DNA from 4 places in the Bradyrhizobium sp. USDA 3256 genome. Region 3 is predicted to be linked to each of the others. Evidence: riboswitches for the same ligand, from Rfam matches in the RefSeq annotation. Region 3 holds a riboswitch; each other region holds the start of a gene.
What was found. Region 3 has a riboswitch for cobalamin ahead of ACVWY5_RS41365 (TonB-dependent receptor). Riboswitches for the same ligand answer to the same signal wherever they lie in the genome.
Positions count from the first base shown of each region.

Region 1: it holds a riboswitch for cobalamin, as region 3 does, so the genes downstream of both, ACVWY5_RS11830 (DUF1636 family protein) here and ACVWY5_RS41365 (TonB-dependent receptor) in region 3, are expected to answer to the same signal.
Region 2: it holds a riboswitch for cobalamin, as region 3 does, so the genes downstream of both, ACVWY5_RS05140 (ribonucleoside-diphosphate reductase subunit alpha) here and ACVWY5_RS41365 (TonB-dependent receptor) in region 3, are expected to answer to the same signal.
Region 4: it holds a riboswitch for cobalamin, as region 3 does, so the genes downstream of both, metE (5-methyltetrahydropteroyltriglutamate--homocysteine S-methyltransferase) here and ACVWY5_RS41365 (TonB-dependent receptor) in region 3, are expected to answer to the same signal.

Region 1 is NZ_JBSSAE010000002.1:2,196,026-2,200,175, forward strand. Features, by position in the region: gene ACVWY5_RS11820 (cobyric acid synthase) at 1-750, opposite strand, end outside; gene cobO (cob(I)yrinic acid a,c-diamide adenosyltransferase) at 762-1,415, opposite strand; cobalamin riboswitch at 1,452-1,661, shown strand; gene ACVWY5_RS11830 (DUF1636 family protein) at 1,756-2,130, shown strand; gene cobW (cobalamin biosynthesis protein CobW) at 2,127-3,161, shown strand; gene cobN (cobaltochelatase subunit CobN) at 3,161-4,150, shown strand, end outside.
Region 2 is NZ_JBSSAE010000002.1:733,692-737,841, forward strand. Features, by position in the region: gene ACVWY5_RS05135 (class I SAM-dependent methyltransferase) at 1-913, shown strand, start outside; cobalamin riboswitch at 1,325-1,540, shown strand; gene ACVWY5_RS05140 (ribonucleoside-diphosphate reductase subunit alpha) at 1,751-3,583, shown strand; gene ACVWY5_RS05145 (ribonucleotide-diphosphate reductase subunit beta) at 3,574-4,150, shown strand, end outside.
Region 3 is NZ_JBSSAE010000002.1:8,387,938-8,392,087, forward strand. Features, by position in the region: gene ACVWY5_RS41360 (hypothetical protein) at 1-34, opposite strand, end outside; gene ACVWY5_RS41365 (TonB-dependent receptor) at 148-2,355, opposite strand; cobalamin riboswitch at 2,519-2,716, opposite strand; gene ACVWY5_RS41370 (FecCD family ABC transporter permease) at 2,829-3,872, shown strand; gene ACVWY5_RS41375 (ABC transporter ATP-binding protein) at 3,869-4,150, shown strand, end outside.
Region 4 is NZ_JBSSAE010000002.1:1,040,141-1,044,290, forward strand. Features, by position in the region: gene metE (5-methyltetrahydropteroyltriglutamate--homocysteine S-methyltransferase) at 1-1,635, opposite strand, end outside; cobalamin riboswitch at 1,740-1,964, opposite strand; partial or broken gene ACVWY5_RS06525 (isocitrate lyase/phosphoenolpyruvate mutase family protein) at 1,960-2,639, opposite strand; partial or broken gene ACVWY5_RS06530 (ribonucleotide-diphosphate reductase subunit beta) at 2,949-3,112, shown strand; gene ACVWY5_RS06535 (hypothetical protein) at 3,372-3,575, shown strand; gene groL (chaperonin GroEL) at 4,148-4,150, opposite strand, start outside.

The sequences.
Region 1 (4,150 bases), 6.2 Mb from region 3:
GCACTGGCCCGGCTTGCGCGACTCGCCGAGCCCGAGCGCATCTTCAGCCGGAAGTTCGCCGGCGCGGACGAACCAGGGCAGCACGCCAAACCCGCGCCAGGCGGTGCGCTCTTCGATCAGGCGGTAGCCGTCGTCGAACAATGTCGGATCGCCGCGGAATTTGTTGATGACAAAGCCCTGGATCATCGCGGCATCATCAGGATCGATCACCGCCTTGATGCCGACCAGCTGCGCGATCACGCCGCCGCGGTCGATGTCGCCGACCAGCACCACGGGCACGTCGGCCCGGCGTGCAAACCCCATATTGGCGATATCGGACTTGCGTAAGTTGACCTCGGCGGGGCTGCCGGCGCCCTCGACCAGCACCAGATCGGCGCGCTGCTTCAGGCGCGCAAAACTCCCCAGCACCGCGGCCATCAGCGATGGTTTCATGGCGGCATATTCGCGCGCGCGTGCGGTGGCGATCCGTTTGCCGTGCACGATGATCTGGGCGCCGACATCGGTTTCGGGCTTGAGCAGCACCGGGTTCATGTCGGTGTGCGGCTCGACGCCCGCGGCGAGGGCCTGCAAGGCCTGCGCGCGGCTGATCTCGCCGCCGTCGACGGTCACGGCGGCGTTGTTCGACATGTTCTGCGGCTTGAACGGCAGCACGCGCAGGCCGCGTCGTCGCGCGGCGCGCGCGAGGCCGGCGACGATGAGCGATTTGCCCACGTCCGAGCCGGCTCCCTGGATCATCAATGCGCGCGCCATCGTGATGTCCGTCAGAACTCGACGCCCGGCTGGGCCTTGATGCCTGAGCGGAACGGATGCTTCACCAGCGTCATCTCGGTGACGAGGTCGGCAATCTCGATCAATTCATCCTTGGCATTGCGCCCGGTGAGCACGACATGGGTCATCGGCGGCTTCGACGTGGTCAGAAAGTCGACGACATCTGATATCGCGAGGTACTCGTAGCGTAGCGCGATGTTGATCTCGTCGAGCACGACCATGCGCAGGCTCGGGTCTGCGATCAGCTGCTTGGCCTTTTCCCAGCCGGCTTGCGCTGCCGCGATGTCGCGGGCGCGATCCTGCGTCTCCCAGGTAAAGCCTTCGCCCATGGCGTGAAATTGACAGAGATCGCCGAAATGCCCGGTGAGCAGGCGGCGTTCGCCGGTATCCCAGGCGCCCTTGATGAACTGCACCACGGCGCAGGGAAAGCCGTGCGCCACACAGCGCACGATCATGCCGAACGCGGAGGACGATTTTCCTTTGCCGGCGCCGGTATGAACGATGATCAGGCCCTTTTCACCGCTCTTGGTCGCCATGATGCGGTCGCGGGCGGCCTTTTTTTTCGCCATCTTGTCCGCGTGGCGCGTGTCCAGCGAAAGATCGGTGCCGACGGTGCCGTCTTCAGCGTCGTTTCCATCTGAAATCATCACGTTCCTTCGGCTTGACAAGTGCGAGGCTTGGACGAATGGTGGTCCCGCGTTGGTTCCTGTCCTACGACAGGCGAAGAGGGAATGCGATAGGGCTCCGCTAAATCGGGCCCGAAGCGCAGCCGCCCCCGCGACCGTGACCGGAGAGATGCCCAAGCCACTGATTCCATGGAGTCGGGAAGGTGGGCATCGAAGGGTAAAACCTGCTCCGCAAGCCGGGAGACCTGCCAACGCAGCATGTTGTGAAACCGGCGGACGGGGTGTTCCGCGACGGGGAACGAACCTGTCCAAAATCGGTTCGTGTGCCTCATCGCTTCCCGCTGTCAATCCAGGAAGGGCGATGAGCGTTACACTTCATGTCTGCATCACCTGCCGCGCCGGCCAGACGCCGGCGGAAGGTGAGCTCGCGCCCGGTGCACGCCTGCATGCCGCGCTTGTCGAGGCCGGCGTGCCCGATGACGTCAATCTGGTTCCCGTCGCATGCCTGTCGGCCTGCAGCCAAGGGTGCTCAGTCGCGCTCAGCGCGCCGGGGCGCTGGTCCTATGTCTACGGCCGACTGTCCGCCGATAATGCCGCGGATGTGATCGCCGGTGCCTCCGCGTATGCGGCGGCGCCCGACGGCATCGTGCCGTGGCGCAGCCGTCCGGAAATCTTCCGCAAGCAATCGCTCGCCCGCATTCCACCTCTTCCCGTCGTGCCGGAGGCCGCAGAATGAACACGCTCGCCAAAATTCCGGTCACGGTCGTGACCGGCTTTCTCGGCTCCGGCAAGACGACGCTGATCCAGCATCTGATCCGCAATGCCAACGGCAAGAAGCTCGCGGTGCTGGTCAACGAATTCGGCAGCGAAGGCGTCGACGGCGACATCCTGAAGTCGTGCGCCGACGCCAATTGTCCGGCCGAGAATATCGTCGAGCTCGCCAATGGCTGCATCTGCTGCACCGTCGCCGACGATTTCATCCCGGCGATGGAGCAGTTGCTCGCACGCCCGGTGAAGCCCGATCACATCGTGATCGAGACCTCGGGGCTCGCGCTGCCGAAGCCGCTGCTGAAAGCGTTCGACTGGCCGGAGATTCGTTCGCGGATCACGGTCGACGGCGTGATCGCGCTCGCCGACGCCGAGGCCGTCGCCGCCGGCCGGTTTGCGCCTGATCCGGCCGCGGTGGATGCGCAGCGTGCGGCGGACGACAATCTCGACCACGAGACGCCGCTGTCGGAAGTGTTCGAGGACCAGATCGCCTGTGCCGATCTCGTGCTGCTGACCAAGGCCGATCTCGCCGGGGCGGAAGGAATCAAGGCGGCGAAAGAGGTGATCGCGGCCGAGATGCCGCGCGAGGTGCCGATGTTGCCCGTCGTCGACGGCACGATCGACGCACGCGTGATCCTCGGGCTCGAGGCGGCGGCGGAAAACGACCTCGCGGCGCGGCCGTCGCATCACGATGGCGAGGAGGAACACGAGCACGACGATTTCAATTCCGTCGTGATCGATCTTCCGGAAGTTTCGGATGTCGACGCGCTGGTCGCCTCGATCAAGGGGCTGGCGCGCGAGCAGAATGTGCTGCGTGCCAAGGGCTACATCGCGGTCGAGGGCAAGCCGATGCGGCTGCTGGTGCAATCGGTCGGCGAGCGGGTGCGGCATCAGTTCGACATGCCCTGGGGCGCCCGGGCGCGGCAGTCGAAGCTCGTCGTGATCGGCGAACATGCCGACATCGATGAAGCCGCGATCAGGGCACGGCTTGGTGTCTGATGCACGTCGTCTTCCGCGAGAGCCGCGGCCTTGAGGAGACCGCGACGCCAAGGGACCTCGGCCAGGATCCGGCCGATCTCGTGGTGTTGTCGTTTTCCGACAGCGATCTTGCTGCCTTCGCGGCCGGCTGGCGGCGCGGCCGCGCTGCGTTGCCGTCGCTGCGGCTCGCCAATCTCGCGGAGTTGCGCCATGCGCTGTCGGTCGATACCTACATCGAGCGGACGCTGTCGCACGCGCGCGGCATTCTGGTGCGGCTGATCGGCGGCGAGCCCTATTGGTCATACGGGTTGGCCGCGGTGCATCGGCTGGCGAAGGAGCGCGGCATCGCCCTGGTCGTGCTGCCGGCCGATGGCCGCGACGATCAGCGGCTGGATGAATTCTCGACCTTGCCGGTCTCGACGTTGCGCCGTCTGAAGGTGCTGTGCGACAAGGGCGGCCCCGTTGCCGCGCAGGCCGTGATCGCGCAACTGGCGCTGGCGTCCGGACTCTATGCCGGGCCGGTGGTCGGCGAGATCGATCTTCCCGAGATCGGCGTCTACGATCCCCGGCGCGGTGCCGTCGCGGCGTTGCCGGCACCGGATGGCCGGCCGCGGGTGCTGGTGACGTTTTATCGTTCTTATCTCGCGGCCGGCGACACGGCGCCGGTCGATGCTCTGATCGACGCGTTGCGCGAGAAGGGCTTTGATGTCCACGGTGTCTTCGTCACCTCGCTGAAGGCGGCGGGCGTGGCCGATCGGCTGCGCGTTCAGTTTGCGCAATGCGCTCCAGCGGCCATCGTAAATGCGACCGCGTTTTCCGCAGCCGATGACGACGGCGCGACGCCGTTCGACGCTGCATCATGCCCGGTGTTCCAGGTCGCGCTGTCGACAGCACGGCGCGAGGATTGGGCCTTGTCGCTTCGCGGGCTTTCGCCCGGCGATCTCGCGATGCATGTGGTGCTGCCGGAGGTCGATGGCCGCCTGTTCGCGGGCGTCGTCAGCTTCAAATCG
Region 2 (4,150 bases), 7.7 Mb from region 3:
TCGGTCTAAAGCTATATTCCACGATATTTATGCTTCGGATGATCCGAGGGCATATTTCTCGGTCCTCGGAGACTTGGATTATATGATACCGGACGTGGCTGAGCCAGTTGTACGCCAAATCCTGGCAGCGAAAGCTTCGGCAACCGGCCTTAAGCCCATCGTGCTCGATGTTGGTTGTTCATACGGCATCAACGCAGCGGTGCATCGCTTTCCGCTGACCTTCGGGGGCTTGCGTCACCGCTACGCCCGGCGTGAGATGAGAGCGATCAGTTCTGAGACACTCGTGAGTCTCGATCGCAATTTTTATGCAGCCTGGCCTGATGTCGGGTTAGCGAGCTTTATCGGCCTCGATGTGTCGGCACGGGCGGTCAGCTATGCAAAGAGTGTTGGCCTCTTGGAGCAGGGCATTGTCGCTGACCTTGAAAAGGAGACGCTATCGACCGACAGCGCGCGCATTCTCCGCTCCGTGGATGTTATCATGTCGACCGGATGCATCGGCTACGTTACCGAGAAGACGTTCAGCGAGATTCTCGATGCGACAGAGAAGCAACCATGGATCATCTCCTTCGTGCTACGAATGTTCCCATTTGAGGCGCTGGCCGCGACGTTCGCAAAGCGTGGTCTTGTGACAGAACGTCTTACCGGCGCGACGTTTATCCAGCGTCGCTTTCGCGATGCTGAAGAGTTTGAAAGTTGTTTGGCCAGCTTGGTGGCCCTTGACGTGGATGCCACCGGTCTCGAATCGGAGGGGCTGTTTCACGCTGATCTGATCTTGTCTCGCCCCGAGGCGGATGCGCGCGCCACGCCTCTGGAAGACGTTGTCACCGTCGCCAGCGGCAGGGGACGGCCGATCGGACCGCGTTACGTTCATGTTGAAAGTAAGGAGGGCTTGCAGGTCGCGCTGGAGCCGTGACAGGTTAGGGACCACTGGGCAGCGCGCGAGTCTCTTTGGCGCTGGATCAAGACGTCGAGAACGAGGCCATTCTGGTCGCCGGCGCGCCGGAGCTGATGTTGTTCGCCCGCGTGTGGATAACGACTCGTCCAGATGCCATTTGTCCCGGCGAGCGGGAGCGCTGCGCTTCAGATCGGAGAGCGCCTTGCCGAATTGCTTCTCCACTGACGCGCGGTTCGTAGGTCGCATCAATGCGACGCGCGGGCCAGAATTTCCTTGACCATGCGCAAGCTTAACGGAAACCGGACATGCCGCCAACGGCATCTCACCTGCAGCGGAAGCGACAGCGGTGATAGAGTAGGCCGGGCGGTCAGCATGGTTTTGCCTTATAAATTTTGATCTCTCCGGTTGACGAATCCCGGCGAGTGGTGCCTATGTCTAGCCAGTCACGGTCTTCCGTTCCCCACATCTTGTAGGTCGGAAGCTAAGAGGGAACCCGGTGCGCCGAAACGGCTACTCCGGGGCTGCCCCCGCAACTGTAAGCGGCGAGCGGGTGTCATCATGGCCACTGGCGCGAAACAGCGCCGGGAAGGCCGACAGCCGTAGCGACCCGCGAGCCAGGAGACCTGCCGCGACTGAACGAAAGTCCTCGGGCGGGGTGCCCCGGTGGGTCGCTTGCAGCCGGGGACATTTGCCAACTCTCCTCGCAAGTCGTCCGCGCGGGCCCCAGCGTCTAACATCGCGGGGTTGCCGATGTCGCCGTCTTACGATTTCGATCAGCATGGTCATCTCGTCGCGCCGCCGAGTGTGCGGCCGCGCCTAGCGCAGGCAAAGCCTACCGCGCCTGAGCCGTGTCTGGTGCCCCTTTCGCCATCGCCGGCTCCGCTGCCGCGGCCCCTCGCGCCATCGCCAAAGCCGGCCGACCTTACGCTCGATCCGTCGCGCGACGACCTATTGACGTCGTTCGGCAAGCTGATGTTGAGCGACCGGTATCTGCTCGCCGGCGAAACTTACCAGGACATGTTCGCGCGGGTGTCTTGCGCTTTCGCGGACGGTGTTGCGCATGCCCAACGTCTCTATGATGCGATGTCTCGGCTGTGGTTCATGCCGGCCACACCGGTGCTCTCCAACGGAGGGACCACGCGCGGCCTGCCGATCTCCTGCTTCCTCAACTCGGTGTCGGACTCGCTCGAAGGCATCGTCGGTACCTGGAACGAGAACGTCTGGCTTGCTTCCAACGGCGGCGGCATCGGCACCTACTGGGGCAATGTTCGCTCGATCGGCGAGAAAGTAAAGGGCGGGGTCACCTCAGGCATCATCCCGTTCATCCACGTCATGGACGGCCTGACGCTGGCGATTAGCCAGGGCTCGTTGCGGCGCGGCTCGGCGGCGGTCTATCTCGATATTCACCATCCCGAGATCGAGGAGTTCCTCGAGATTCGCAAGGCGTCCGGCGACTTCAACCGCAAGAGCCTCAACCTGCATCACGGCGTCAACGTCACCGATAAGTTCATGCGTGCCGTGGGCGCCGGCACCGCGTTCGCTCTGCGCAGCCCGAAGACTAACGAGGTCGTCCGCGAGATCGATGCCCGCCAGCTGTGGCAACGCATCCTTGAGAACCGGCTCCAGACCGGCGAGCCTTATCTCTTGTTCATCGACACCGTGAACCGCGCGCTCCCCAAGCATCAGCGCGAGTTGGGCCTCAAGGTCTCGACCTCCAACCTGTGCAGCGAAATTACCCTGCCGACCGGCATCGATCATCGCGACGAGGAGCGCACCGCGGTCTGCTGTCTGTCGTCGCTCAACCTCGAGACCTGGGACCAGTGGAGTGAGGAGCCCATCTTCATCGAGGATGTCATGCGCTTCCTCGACAACGTGCTCAGCCACTTCATCACGGTGGCGCCGGACGGCATGAAGCGTGCCCGCTACGCCGCCCTGCGTGAGCGCTCCGTCGGCCTCGGCGTCATGGGCTTCCACTCCTTCCTGCAGGCCAAGGGCATTCCAATGGAAAGTGTCATGGCCAAGTCTTTCAATCTGAACATGTTCCGAAAAATCCGTCGCGATGCCGACGCGGCATCCGTGACGCTCGCGCGCGAGCGTGGCCCGTGCCCGGATGCCCTGGAACGCGGCGTGATGGCGCGCTTCAGCCATAAGATTGCGATCGCGCCGACCGCCTCGATCAGCATCATCTGCGGCGGCACCAGCGCCTGCGTCGAGCCGATCCCGGCCAACATCTACACCCATAAGACGTTGTCCGGCGCCATCTCGGTGCGTAATCCGCATCTCACCAGGGTGCTGGCCGCGAAAGGCGTAGACACCTCGGCGACCTGGCATTCGATCATCGCGCACGAGGGGTCGGTCGCCCATCTCGACGTCCTGTCAGAGCACGAGAAAGCGGTCTTTCGCACCGCCTTCGAGATCGACCAGCGCTGGGTCGTCGAGCTTGCCGGCGACCGCGCCGCGTTCATCTGCCAGAGCCAGTCGATTAACCTCTATCTTCCGGCTGACGTCGACAAGTGGGATCTCCACATGCTGCACTGGACGGCCTGGAAGCACGGGGTGAAGAGCCTCTACTACTGCCGTTCAAAATCGATCTCGCGCGCGGCGTTCGCCGGCAGGATCGGCGACGGCGACAAGGCCGCGCCACCGCGGCCGCGCACCGACTATGAGGAGTGCCTCGCATGTCAGTGATCGATCTCTCGTCCGTCGATCCACGCACGCTGATCGGCAAGGGGCGCGTCGGCCTTCTCGACTCGGCCGGCAGCTATGACGTCGATCGCTACGCCTGGGCTTACGAGTTCTGGAAGCGCCAGCAGCAGACCCATTGGATGGGCGAGGAGGTGCCGCTCGGCGCCGACCTCAAGGACTGGGCGTCGGAGCGCGTCACCGCCAGCGAGCGCGCGCTGCTCACCCAGATCTTTCGTTTCTTCACTCAGTCGGACATCGAGGTCGGAGACAACTATCTCAAGCGCTACATCCCGATCTTCCAGCCGCTCACTGTTCAGATGATGATGGCGGCCTTCAGCAACATGGAGACGGTCCACATCGACGCCTATGCGCTGCTGCTCAAGACGCTCGGCATGCCCAAGACCGAGTTCGAGGCATTCCGCGGCTATGACGAGATGCGCGCCAAGGCTGACTACATGCACGAGTTCGGCGTCGATAGCGTGGCCGATGTCGCTCGGACCTTGGCGATGTTCGGCGCCTTCACCGAAGGCATGGCGTTGTTCGCGAGCTTCGCCATGCTGCTCAACTTCC
Region 3 (4,150 bases):
TGCCGCCCTTGGTCTGCTTCCCGGCCTTGGCCATGCGTTTCCCCTGCGCGGGTCAAATCAGCTGCCGGAACTCTACCCCAGTTTCCGTGCGTTTGTAATGTTCGGGAGACGGTGCGGCAGGGCACACCCGCCCCACCGGATCACGCTCTAAAACGTCGCGCCGGCCTTGACCATGTAGGTGCGGCCGGGCAGCGGATAGGCCGAGAAGCGGCCATCCGTGAACGTGCTCGCGATGGCGTAGTCGTAGTAGAGCGCGTTGAACAGGTTGTTCACGCTCAGCGACCAGAAGAAGCGGTCAACTTGCCCGCTCAGCTTGATATCGGCGGTGGCGTTGCCGGGAATCCGGCTCTGGGTGTTGGCCTGGTCGTTGTCCATGATGCGCGAACTCCAGGCCCGAACCGTGGCGTCGAACACCAGGTAGTTCTGCCAGATATTCCAGGTGACGCCGAGATTGCCGGTGTAGCGCGACACCAGCGGCACGTCGTTGCCGGCCCAGATGCCTCCGCGGAAGACCGCGCGGGTGATCGCCATGCCGCCGCGCAGGGTTACGCTGTCGCTGACCCCGAGCGAGGCGCTGGTCTCGGAGCCGTAGCGGCGGGTGGGGTCGAGGTTGGTGTTGTAGAACAGCACCGGGTTGAAATGGATCTCGTTGTCGAGATCCATCAGATAGACGCTGGTCTGGACCTGGAAGCGATTGGTCCTGACGCGGAAGCCGCCCTCAACGTCCTGCGAGGTCTGGGTCTTGAGTTGGAAGGTCTGCGGGATCGGGGCGAAGGTCAGTGGGTCGAATGACGGCCCTGATGCAACGCGCTCATCGACATCTGGCGTGCGGAACGCGCGGGCCGCGCGGCCGAACACCGAGAAGGTGTCGGTCAGGCGATGCTCGACGCCGACATGCAGCGCGTATTGCGTCTCGTTGCTGTCGAGCGGCGCTGCCTGTGCATCGAACGCGAACGGCGCATTCGGATCGTAGCGATCGCGCGCCGAGATGCTGGTGTTCTGGACCCGCGCGCCGTAGGAGAAGTCGGTCGTCGGCAACAGGCCCAGCGTATGTTGCCAATAGCCGGCCACGGACTGCTGCTCGATATTGTAGATATGGAAGGGATCGACGCCCTGATAGGCGCCGCGCGCCTCGCGGAAGGTCGAATCGTAATAGTCGATGCCGGTCAGGATCGTCGACGGCATGCCCAGCATCACGTTCTTGACGCTGAGCCGCGGTGTCAGAGACCAGGTCTGCATTGCGGCGTCATTGTAGGTCGAGGCGAAGCTGATGGTCGGCACCCTGCCGAAGAAGCCGCTCTGCGTCTCGCGCTGCCGCCAGCCGCCGTCGACGATGAGGTCGACGCCGTTCATCAGCGACCTGGTGAAGCCGGCGGTGACGCTGGCGGTCTGCTGGTTGGCATAGTCGAAGGGCGTCGCGGCGCCGCGGCGGTCGGTGAGCAGCTCATTGACGCCGATCGACGGATCGACCAGCCGTCCGCCGGGCAGGCCGAGCTTCTGGTCGCTGCCGGTGACGGTCAGGAAGGCGGTGAGATCAGGCGTCGTGTAGTTGATGTTGCCGACGGCGTTGCGCTGGTCGAGCGCATTGTTGACGCGGTAGCCGTCGGACTTTATGCCGTTGCCGTAGAACGAGGTGGACCACGGTCCGGAGTTGAGCGCCGCGGAGACCGCGGCCATGCGGGTGTTGAACGAGCCAAATCCGGCCTCGGCGCGCATCGTCGTCGGCGGGCCGCCGACGCCGGTCTTGGTAATGATGTTGACGACGCCGCCCACCGCGTTGTCGCCGTAGAGCACCGCGCCGCTGTTGCCGCGCGTGATCTCGATGCGCTCGATCGAATCGAGCGGGATCGTGGTGAGGTCGAAGCCGGCCTTGTCGACGTCGTTGAGGCGGCGGCCGTTGAGCAGGAACAGCGTGTTGTCGGTCGCGAAGGCGCCGAAGCCGCGCAGGTCGACCGAGGTCTTGGCGCCGTTCGGTCCGCCATAGGGCGTTTGCAGCTGCACGCCTGGCACCTGCGCGAGGATCTCGGGCAACGACTGCACCGGCGAATGGGCGATGTCGTCGGCGGTGATCACGGCCGAGGAGGAGCCGACAATGCCGGCGAACTGGCGGCCGCCGCCGGTGCCATCCGTTCCGGTGGCCGCGCCGGTCGCTGTCGTGCCCGATCCGCTGCCTGTGTCGTTGCCTTGCGAGGTGCCCGGCGCCGGGCGTCGCGGCGCCGGCGCTTCGTCAGCGGCCGGCCTGGCGCGCGTGACGTTCTGGTCGCGCGGCTTGGTGACTTCGATCGCCGGCAGCTGATCGGGAGCGGGTGCCTGCTGCGCCCGCGCGGCGGAGAAAAGGATTGCCGGCGCGATCATCGTCGACGCGAGCAGAAGCGCGCGGTGTCGCCGATGGAAAGGGAAGGAGAACATAAGCGAGGTCTCGGTAACGTCAGTGGCACGTCACCGCGAACCAGTCTCACCATCGTGCTCACAGCATCAGGTGAAGCTCATGCCTGTACTCCCCGACCGGCAGCATCGCGTGTGACCACGGCTGACGGCAGGTCTCCTGGCTCGCGGGTCGTTACCCTTCGTCGCCTTCCCAGGACCGAGATTCCCAGTGGCCTGTGACGAAGGATTCACCGCATACAGTTGCGGGGGCAGCCGCGGCGTTGGGGAAGTTTCCCCGTACCGCATTCCCTTTTCATCTCACGAAAGAACCGTCATGTTCATCTAGGGTTCGGCCGGGTAGCAAAGTCAATCCGGCGGAAGTCGGGCAATGGCCGGGCGGCCACGGTTTTTGTCGAGTGTCGCTTGTCTGCCACGGCGATCGCTGTAAGAGCATGGATCCAATGAGCGTGCAGGATTTTGCCTTGGCGGCCGAGGTCGCGGCGCGGCGCCGGTGGGGCGCCACCGCGGCGCTGCTCGCGCTCGTGGCCCTGCTGTGCGTGCTCTCGCTCGGCATCGGGCCGGTGCGGCTGTCGCCGCTCGCGGTGATCGAGGCGCTGTTCGGCGGCGGCAGCGATGTGGCGCAGGTGATCGTGCGCGAGATCCGCCTGCCGCGCACCATCCTGGCATTCGCGATCGGCGGTATTCTCGGGCTGTCCGGTGCGGCGCTGCAAGGGCTGCTGCGCAATCCGCTGGCCTCGCCGTCGCTGTTCGGCGCGCCGCAATCGGCCGCCTTCGGCGCGGTGCTGGTGATCGCGCTGGGCCTCGCCGATGTGCGCTCCTACGCGCTGCCGGTGGTGGCGATCATCGCCGCGTTCGGCTCGGTGTTCGCGCTGCTTGCGATCGCCGGCCGCAATGCCGGGCTGTTGATCCTGATCCTCGCCGGGCTCGCGATCTCGAGCTTTGCGGGGGCGGCGACGGCGCTGGTGATGAACCTCTCCAGCAATCCCTTCGTGGTGCTGGAGATCGCGTTCTGGCTGCTCGGCTCGCTGGAAGACCGGAGCTTCCAGCACGTCGCGCTGGCACTGCCCTTCATCATCGCAGGCGCCGCCATCCTGCTCAGCCAGGCGAGCGCCTTCCGCGCACTGACGCTCGGCGAGGAGGCGGCGCAGAGCCTCGGCGTCGATGTCGGGCGGTTGCGGCTCTTCGTGATCACGGGCGTGGCGCTCGGGGTTGGCGGCGCGGTCGCGGTGACAGGCACGATCGGTTTCATCGGCCTCGTTGCGCCGCATCTGATGCGTCCCGTGATCGGTCACGATCCGGCGCGGCTCTTGGTGCCGAGCGCGCTCACCGGCTCGGCGTTGCTGCTCGCCGCCGACATCGCGGTGCGCATCATCCCCTCGACCTCGGACATCAAGGTCGGCGTGCTGACCTCGATCATCGGCGTGCCGTTCTTCCTCTATCTGATCATGCGCGAACGCCGCGCGCTCGGCGGAGGCGTGGCATGACGCTGCTCTCCGCTACCGCGCTCAATGCTTCGCTCGGCAGCCGCAAGGTGCTGCACGATGTCTCGCTGTCGCTGCCGTCGGGCCATCTGGTCGCGCTGGTCGGGCCGAACGGCGCCGGCAAGACCACGCTGCTGCGCGCGCTGGCCGGTCTGATTCCGTCCGGCGGCGAGATCCGGATCGGCGATAATCCGCTGGCGTCATTGCCGCTGCGCGAGCGCGCGAAACGTTTCGCCTATCTGCCGCAGGGGCACATGGTGCACTGGCCGCTGCCGGCACGC
Region 4 (4,150 bases), 7.3 Mb from region 3:
GAACAGGATCGGCGGACGAACATAGCGCGAGCCGTAGGACTGCACCCAGCCATACTGGGTGAAGACGAAGCCGGAGAGCTGTTCGCCAAAATACTGCACCATGTCGTTGCGCTCGAACTCGCCATGAACCAGCACGTCGAGTCCGATCTCCTCCTGCCAGCGTATGGTGCGGGCAGTTTCCTCCTTGAGGAACTGCTTGTACTGGGCGTCGGTCAGTGTGCCCTTGGCATGGGCCGCACGAGCATTGCGGACGTCGGCGGTTTGCGGGAATGAGCCGATAGTCGTCGTCGGGAAGGCAGGCAGGGCAAAGCGCTTGCGCTGGACTTCGGCGCGGCTGGCAAAGGTGCTGGTGCGACGGCGCATCGCGTCGTCGATCGTCGCCATCCGCTTGGCAACGGTCGCGTCGTGGATCTTAGGCGAGGTCCGGCGTGCCTTGGCGGCCTTGTCCGAGGCGGCTAGGGCGTCCGCGACGCTGGCGTCGCCAGCCAATGCCTTCGCCAGCGTGGAGAGTTCGGCGATCTTCTGCACGGAGAAGGCAAGCCAGCTCTTCACATCCGGATCGAGACCGGTCTCAAGCTCTAAGTCGATCGGCGTATGCAGTAGCGAGCAGGACGGAGCGATCTGGACGCGGCCGGCGCCTAGCTTGGCGATGACCGGCTTGTAGCGCTCGACCAGCGCCGACAGATTGGAGCGCCAGACGTTGCGGCCGTCAATGACGCCGAGCGAAATCACGAGATCCTCGCGGGCACCGGATTCGATCTGGCTCAGTTGCTGCGGCGCGCGGATCAAGTCGACGTGCAGACCTGCCACCGGCAGGGCCAACACGGTCGCGATAGTGTCGCCGATCGCACCGAAGTAAGTGGCGAGCATGATCTTGATGCCCGGTACGCCTTTGGCGAGCCGAGCATAGGCGCGCTGGAGCGCATTCCTCTCGGTCTCGTTGAGATCGAGCACGAGGCAGGGTTCGTCGATCTGGACCCATTCTGCGCCGCGCTTGGCGAGCTCCTGGAGAACCTCGACATAGACCGGCAGCAGGCCGTCGAGCAGCGAGACCGGATCGACCGAGGCATCATGGCTCTTGCCGAGCTTCAGGAGGGTGACAGGGCCGACGAGCACCGGACGGGTCTGATATCCGAGCGCTTTCGCCTCGTCATACTCTTCGATCACCTTGCGGGACGAGAGCTTGAATGTCTGTCTCTCGTGAAATTCCGGGACCATGTAGTGGTAATTGGTGTCGAACCACTTGGTCATTTCCTGCGCTGTCGCGCCATGGCCACGGTGGGCGTGACTGCAGCTCGCGTCGTGCGCGTCGCCTTGCGAACCGCGCGCCATCGCGAAATAGGTCTTGAGCGAGACTGCTCCGCCCTTCCAGCCATAGGCCTCGGGGATGGCGCCGACCATCACGCTGGTGTCGAGCACGTGGTCATAAAGCGAAAAATCGTTCGACGGTATAATGGTCGCGCCGAGTGATTTCTGGCGTGCCCAGTTGGCGACACGGAGCCCGGCTGCAGCTTCGAGAAGTTGCTGCTCGCTGATCTTGCCGGCCCAGAAGCTTTCGAGCGCGAGTTTGAGTTCGCGGCGCGGCCCGATGCGGGGTGTGCCGAGTGTTGCAACTGGAACTGAAAGAGAAGTCATAGCTTTAACCCCAGGTGGTGGGGGCAAAAGGCCATGGCGGACGCTGGCAGGGCAGCCGCGGATGCGGCAGCTGCTTGGCGTACCACCGGGACACCCCGCCCGTGGACGATTATGTTGTCGGGGCAGGTCTCCTGGCTCGCGGGTCGTCGCCTGCATCCGGCCTTCCCGAAGCTTTCGCTTCAGTGACACTGATGGATGCGGGCTCACCGCTTACAGTTGCGGGGGCAGCGCCGGCATTGCCTCAATCCTGAACGGATGGAAAACGCACCGGCTTCCCTCTTAGCTCCGGATCAAGCGGGACCCGGAGAACCTCGACGTCTCCGATTATCTGCAACGACGGGCTCCCGTCAACCTCTCGATCGAAGAATCGAAAGCTTCGTAGGTCGTGTAATCCAATTGCCGCATAGAGTTCCGCGCGCGTCTGCATCCGCTCTACGATCTTGTGCGTGCCACCATCACGTAAAATTGCAGCATACAATTCTGCCTGCGCCTTGTTCGCCACTCGCAATGAGGACTCAGGCCATCACCATGGCATATCCTATCGCCTCGAACTCGGCGGCGGTGAAGAATGGGTCTTTCCAAACTCCGTCATGTTCGCGAGAAGCGACGCGCCGGGCATGCGCGCCGGAAAAGCGCGGAACATCTCGGCCGTGTTGAGTGCCTCCGGGAAGATCGCATCAGCCCCGGCCTCCATATAGGGCTTTGCCCGGGGTACGGCGCCAGCGAGGCCCTCGCTGGCGGCGGCGTCGGCCCTGGCGATGACCATGAGATCGCGACGCGCTTTTGATGCCGGCGCGACCTTGGCCGCCATGTCACGCGCATCGGCGATCTTCTTGTCGTTCAGATGGCCGCATTTCTTGGGCAGGATCTGGTCTTCCAGATGAAGCGCGCCGGCAACGGCATCCTCAAAGACGCGGGTGGCGTGCATCACATTCAGCGCCGCCTCACCGTAGCCGGTGTCGGCATCGACGAGCAGCGGCAGGTCCTGCGGCACGGACGATCTGCGTTTCCTTCCATCCCACGGAGACACTGACCTCCGGCAGCGGTCAAAAAGCGCTTCAAGCGCTTCGGCTCATTAAATCGAGTGTTTCGCCGCAGTTCCGATGCCGTGTAAATCAGAGGCGCAATGGCTTGAAACGATCGAATGTCCGGGCGCAGCCGAGAGCGCCATTTTGCGGGTGTGCGGTATCGTCGACCACAAGCTTCAGTGATTCCAAGATGAGCTTCTCACCGCGATGTCCGGCGACTTCGCGGTCGTGAACGAGTTCCTTGTGTGAGACCTGAAGGCGAGAGGGCTGTGGGACGAGGTGATAGTCTCTAATCGCCGCTGTGCCCAGATCGGGCTCGCGCCTGTCTTCGCCGACGTTGAGAACCCGTTCCCGTGGTGTCGGAGGCGATGGATCTGAAGAAGGAGAAGAACTCCTTCGAAACCGGCGTCATCAAATACCAGAACGGTGGCGCGCTCAGCTGGGACTGAGCATCAGGTCACGATGACGACCAGTGCCTTTTCTAGTTGAAATCGCGCTTACGCGCTCAAACGGGCGGGGCGGGATTATAGTTTCGGACCCGCGCTTCACTATGAAAATAAGTGGCAACTGGCGCACCCGATACGATTCGAACGTGTGACCTTTGCCTACGGAGCACAAAGCGCCCCGTGCGGCTTTCTTGAGACTGTGTCGTCCAAGCCACCAAAGGGGCTGAGCTTCGGCCTATGGTCACACAGAGCGAGGACTTCCATGTACGATGTCTACCTGAACGAACGGAACGACCTTCTCGTCGTTCCTCGCGGCAATTCCATTCCGATCGGTCTCAATAGGAACTGGCGGAAGAAACGTATCGTACGCTCGGTAAGCGAGCAAATCCGCGAAGATGTCCGGGTCTACGGCTACCATCGGCGAAAGCTGCCCTCGATGAAAACCTTAGCTGAAAAGCAGGCTTGATCTACAAACAACGAGTGATGGCAAATTGCAAACGGTCGTAAATTCGCGGCTTCATTTCCGGACCGATTGACGCGCCGAGGGCTCCGAATCTCCTTCAGAGCGGGCGGCATAGCAAGCGATTGCCTGGCACACGCGAGACGTGACTCTAATCCGAGCGGTTTCTGTGCCTCAGTGGTCCACACGGTATGTCCGTGTCTGAAACCACGCCGCGACGGGTACCAGTTTAGGAACAGCGGGTGGAGTCGGGGTCCAGCAGCCGCGTCAAAATCCAGCCGAAGTAATTCTGCAAATCGGATCCGATTTCATCAAGTCATCAGCGGTCCAGAACGTTAGCGATCGCACTTGCCCTACGGCTCTACGGCGTCGATCAACGAGAGGCTTTGCGGGCTAGTTGGCTTCGTTCCGCTCGCAAACAAAGCGATGCGATGAATAGCGTGTTCGTCCGGAGCGATAGTTAGGCCAAGATCCAGCTCGGTTTCTCAAAAAGGAAACCGTGAGCAAACCGGGCGGCTCAGTCGAAAACCCTGGCATTGGTGCCAGGGTTCTGCCTGTCGATCCTTTGAGAGGCTGGATCA